DNA from 2 places in the Allobosea sp. GW821-FHT10B12 genome. Region 2 is predicted to be linked to the other one. Evidence: riboswitches for the same ligand, from Rfam matches in the RefSeq annotation. Region 2 holds a riboswitch; the other holds the start of a gene.

Region 1 (2,194 bases), on a different contig from region 2:
CGTCGAGATGAAGATCGGCGTCGAGATCGCCGATCAGATAGGTCCATTTGCCCTCGGCCGCGAGCGCGATCGTGCAGGGTCGCTTACAGACGGAGAGGCATTCGACCGGGACGACGGCGATGCCACTGCCGGCCAGGCGTTCGTCGAGCAGCGCCGCGAGGCCGATGCCCGGCTGGTCGTAGCCTTCCGGGAGATCCTCGCGCTGGCGCCGGCAGACGGTGCAGACATGGATGGTACAGCCCGGCTTCAGCCGGGCATCAGTCGCGAGGGCGAGATCGCCTTCGAACATCAAAAACGCCTCCTTGTTCTGGCGCGGTCGTCGCCGGCCGCGCGAGGCGTCAGGCCGCAGCCGTCGCGGCGCTACGACGAGCAAGCCAGGGCCAGAGCACGCCGACGACAAAGCCGGTGACGAGCCAGAGCGCGGCCTGGATGGCGAGCGAGAGCGCGGCGAAATGGGCGGCGATTTCGGCCGGCACCTTGCTTTCCGGCGCGGCCGGGTGCGGTGCGCCGATCAGGTGCGGCAGCAGCAGCGCCAGCACGGCGAGCGCCCGCGCCCAGGAGGCCTCGACGCGCAGGAAGACGAAGAGCGCGCCGGCCGTGACAACCGCCGTCAGCAGCCACCAGAGCTGGCGCTGCTGCAGCTCGGCTGCGGCCGAGCCGGGCAACTCAGGCGCCAGCCCCATTGCCGGAGCGAGACCGAAGGCAAGGAAACCGCAGATAGCCCAGGCGAGCGCCCGGCGCTGGTCGATGTGTTCGTTTGCGGCGATCATTCCGGCGAGGAGCAGTGCGGCAAAGCCGATCGCGGTACCGATCGTTACCAGGCTGGTGAAGGCGGTGCGCTGCAAGCCGTCCTGCGGCTTCCATTCATGCTCGCCGGTATGGTCCGCCCCGGCTTTCGGGTCGTTATGGGCGAGAATGATCTGGGCGTCGCCCGAGAAGGCAGCCTGCATCGGCCCCGGCTGCGACCGCAACGCCGCCTCATAGGTCTCGGCCTTGAGGATCAGCGGGGTGGTGGTGACGTGCTGGAGCGCCGAGATCAGCAACCCAGCCAGAAGCCCGGCCAGGATGCTGACCGTGAGAACACGCGTGACCATGTGCTTCCCCTCAGTGGCAGGGGAAGGCGAGGCCGTGACGGGTGTCGTGCGCCGCGTTGTGGACAGTGGACGAGGCGGCGAAGCCGACGGTGTAGATCAGCACGAAGCCGAGGATCAGCGCGGCGACGACGGCTTTCGCGCGCTCCGAAACGCTGGCCTGGCTGGTGACGGTAGCCGTATTCATCTGGTTCTCCTTGGCCACCCCACCGGCAGCCTGCTGGACGACATCGAATGACGGCAGGTCTCCTGGCTCACGGCTCGGTGTCCTGCTCCGCCTTCCCGGGGAAACCCAGTGGCCGATGGCGCAGGACGCGCCGCTTACAGTTGCGGGGGCAGCCGCGGCCTTTCACCGCGTTCCCTTTTCACCTCGTTGTCGAGGCACCGTCACCGACGATCATTAGCCACAGGCGCGGTGCTGTGCAATGCACGCGTCTATCTGAAAGCGAATGGCAGTCATGACCCGTCCCCCGCTCACACTCGTCCTCGGTGGCGCCCGTTCCGGCAAGAGCCGCCATGCCGAGGCGCTGATCGAGGCGCTGCCGGCGCCCTGGACCTATATCGCGACAGCCCAGGCCTATGACGACGAGATGCGCGCCCGCATCGCCGAGCATCGCGCCCGCCGCTCGCGTGACTGGCAGACGGTCGATGCCCCGGTGGCGCTGCCCGAGGCGATTCGCAACGCGCCGGCGGGGCAGCCGATCCTCGTCGATTGCCTGACGCTCTGGCTGACCAATCTGCTGCTCGCCGAGCGTGACATCGCGATCGCGACCGGCGAGCTCGTCGCCGCCTGCCGCGAGGCGAGCGCGCCGGTGGTGCTGGTCTCGAACGAGGTCGGGCTCGGTATCGTGCCGGACAATGCGCTCGCGCGGCGCTTCCGTGACGAGGCCGGCCGCCTGCATCAACGCCTTGCGGCGCAGGCCGGGCGCGTGGTCTTCATGGTTGCCGGATTGCCGATGCAGGTGAAGTAGCGATGGACGAAACTGACGACGCGGCCCGCCACAAGGCGAAGATGGAAAAGCGCAAGGCGGTGCAGGACGCCGAGGTCGCGGGCAAGACGCTGGAAAAGGGCCTGCTGATCGTCAACACCGGCCCGGGCAAGG
Region 2 (2,194 bases):
GGAGAGCTGCGGCCGCAGCGTGCCCGAATTGAACAGGGTCGGCGTCGAGGCCATGAAGTCGAAGGACGACAGCAGGTCGTAGAATTCGATCGCCCGCGCCTCGCGGTCGATCTCGCGCAGGGCAAGCCCCATGGCGACGCGCATGAAGAAGGCCTGCGGCAGCTCGAAGCGATTGCCGCGGACATGCAGGAAATAGCGGTCGTAGAGCGTCTGGAAGCCGAGATAGTCGAATCGCAGGTCGCGCTCGGACCTCAGCGCGGCGGCGATGCGGGCGATGTCGAAGCGGCCGAGCTCGGGGTCGATCAACTCGTTCTCGATGCCGGTCTTGAGATAGGCAGAGAAATAGTCGCCATAGCCAGCGGCCATCTCTGCCTGCGTCGCCTGCTCAGTGCGGCCATGAACGAAGCTCAGCGCTTCACGCCGAAGCTTGTCGAGCAGGAGGCGCGCCGAGACCTTGGAATAGTTCGGCTCGCTCTCGATCAGGGTGCGGGCGGCGAGGATCGGCGCCAGCGCCAATTCGTCGAGCGAGATGCCGTCATAGAGGTTGCGGCGCGCCTCGGCGAGGACGGGCTCGGCCGAAACGCCGTCGAGCTCCGCACAGGCCTCGCGCACCACCTTGTCGAGGCGCGCGGCATCGAGCGGAACGAGCGTCCCGTCGGCGAGTTTCATCTGCAGTGAGGGCGCCTGCGCGGTAGCAGGCTTCGCCTCGGCGGCGGCCTTGGCGCGCTCTCGCGCCCGCTCGGCCCGGTAGAGCACATAGGCGCGGGCGACCTTGTGGTGTTCGCCGCGCATCAGCGCGAGCTCGACCTGGTCCTGCACGTCCTCGATATGGAAGGTGCGGCCGGTGGTGGCACGGCGGGTCAATCCGGCGACGACCTGCTCTGTCAACTCGGCGACGACGTCGTGGATGCGACGCGAGGCGGCGGCACTGGAGCCTTCGACCGCGAGGAAGGCCTTGGTCAGCGCGACCGCGATCTTCGACGGGTCGAACGGCGTCACTGCGCCATTGCGGCGGATGAGCTGGTAGCCGGGCTCGTGCGCCGGGGTGTTGGACGGTGCAGCAACGGCGGTCGGCGGAACAGCAGCGGGCCGCTCGGCTTCAAGAGAAAGAGACATCGGCATCAACCCCAAGATGTTGGGGGCAAAGGCCAAAGCGGTTGCGTCGAGAAGGCGCGCGGCGATACGAGGCCGCGACCTGCCAAGCGCACCACCGGGACACCCCGCCCGAGGACGAAAACTAGGGTCGCGGCAGGTCTCCTGGCTCGCGGATCATCGCTCGTGCCCGTCTTCCCAAGGCCTTGCGGCCTCAGTGACTCAAATGGACGCGAACTCACCGCTGACAGTTGCGGGGGCAGCGCCGGCATCTCACCGGCTTCCCTCTTAGCCCTCGAACCAGTGATTCGAGAGACCGTGACCACCAGATTTAGTAGTCTCTGTGCTGTTGCTGTCAATCGGTCGTGTGCGCCTTACCGCTCCCATGTGGAAAGCGAGGATATCTCTGTCCGACAAAATATGGAGACATAAAGATGTCTTTATATCTCGGTTGACGTTTGCTCCCGAGTGAGCATACTGACTGCGTCGAGGTTCTCCGGCGCGGCTTGCCGCATCGGAGCTAAGAGGGAAGCCGGTGAAATGCCGGCGCTGCCCCCGCAACTGTAAGCGGCGAGCTGCTGTCCAATTGACGTCACTGAGACCGACAAGGTCCCGGGAAGGCCGGACAGCAGCCCTGACCCGTGAGCCAGGAGACCTGCCCCGACAACATGAACGTCCTCGGGCGGGGTGTCCCGGTGGTGCGCTTGGCGGCCCCGCCCGGATTCCGTGTCCGGCCGGTCCTCGTCCCGCGTCCGCTATGGCCTTTGCCCCCAACTTGTTGGGGTTAAGCCTATGTCTCAATCAGTACATGTCGCCACTCTCGGCACGCCGCGCATCGGTCCGCGCCGCGAACTCAAGACCGCGCTCGAAAGCTTCTGGGCCGGAAAGTCAGACGAAAAGTCTCTCCTCGAAACCGCAGCCGGCCTGCGCGCCGCCAATTGGGCACGGCAGAAGGCGCAAGGGATCACGGTGATCCCGTCGAACGACTTCTCCTTCTACGACCAGGTGCTCGACACCAGCGTCATGGTCGGGGCGATCCCAGCGATCTACGGCTGGAAGGGCGGCCCGGTGCCACTCGGGACCTATTTCGCCATGGCTCGCG

What was found. Region 2 has a riboswitch for cobalamin ahead of AC07O0_RS21455 (ribonucleoside-diphosphate reductase subunit alpha). Riboswitches for the same ligand answer to the same signal wherever they lie in the genome.
Region 1: it holds a riboswitch for cobalamin, as region 2 does, so the genes downstream of both, AC07O0_RS17280 (CbtB domain-containing protein) here and AC07O0_RS21455 (ribonucleoside-diphosphate reductase subunit alpha) in region 2, are expected to answer to the same signal.

The regions. Positions count from the first base shown of each region.
Region 1 covers NZ_JBWKNL010000004.1:551,062-553,255, forward strand. The annotation lists gene AC07O0_RS17270 (DUF1636 family protein) at 1-289, opposite strand, end outside; gene AC07O0_RS17275 (CbtA family protein) at 339-1,094, opposite strand; gene AC07O0_RS17280 (CbtB domain-containing protein) at 1,105-1,278, opposite strand; cobalamin riboswitch at 1,314-1,494, opposite strand; gene cobU (bifunctional adenosylcobinamide kinase/adenosylcobinamide-phosphate guanylyltransferase) at 1,550-2,062, shown strand; gene cobO (cob(I)yrinic acid a,c-diamide adenosyltransferase) at 2,065-2,194, shown strand, end outside.
Region 2 covers NZ_JBWKNL010000006.1:288,830-291,023, forward strand. The annotation lists gene AC07O0_RS21455 (ribonucleoside-diphosphate reductase subunit alpha) at 1-1,116, opposite strand, end outside; cobalamin riboswitch at 1,231-1,428, opposite strand; cobalamin riboswitch at 1,565-1,769, shown strand; gene metE (5-methyltetrahydropteroyltriglutamate--homocysteine S-methyltransferase) at 1,885-2,194, shown strand, end outside.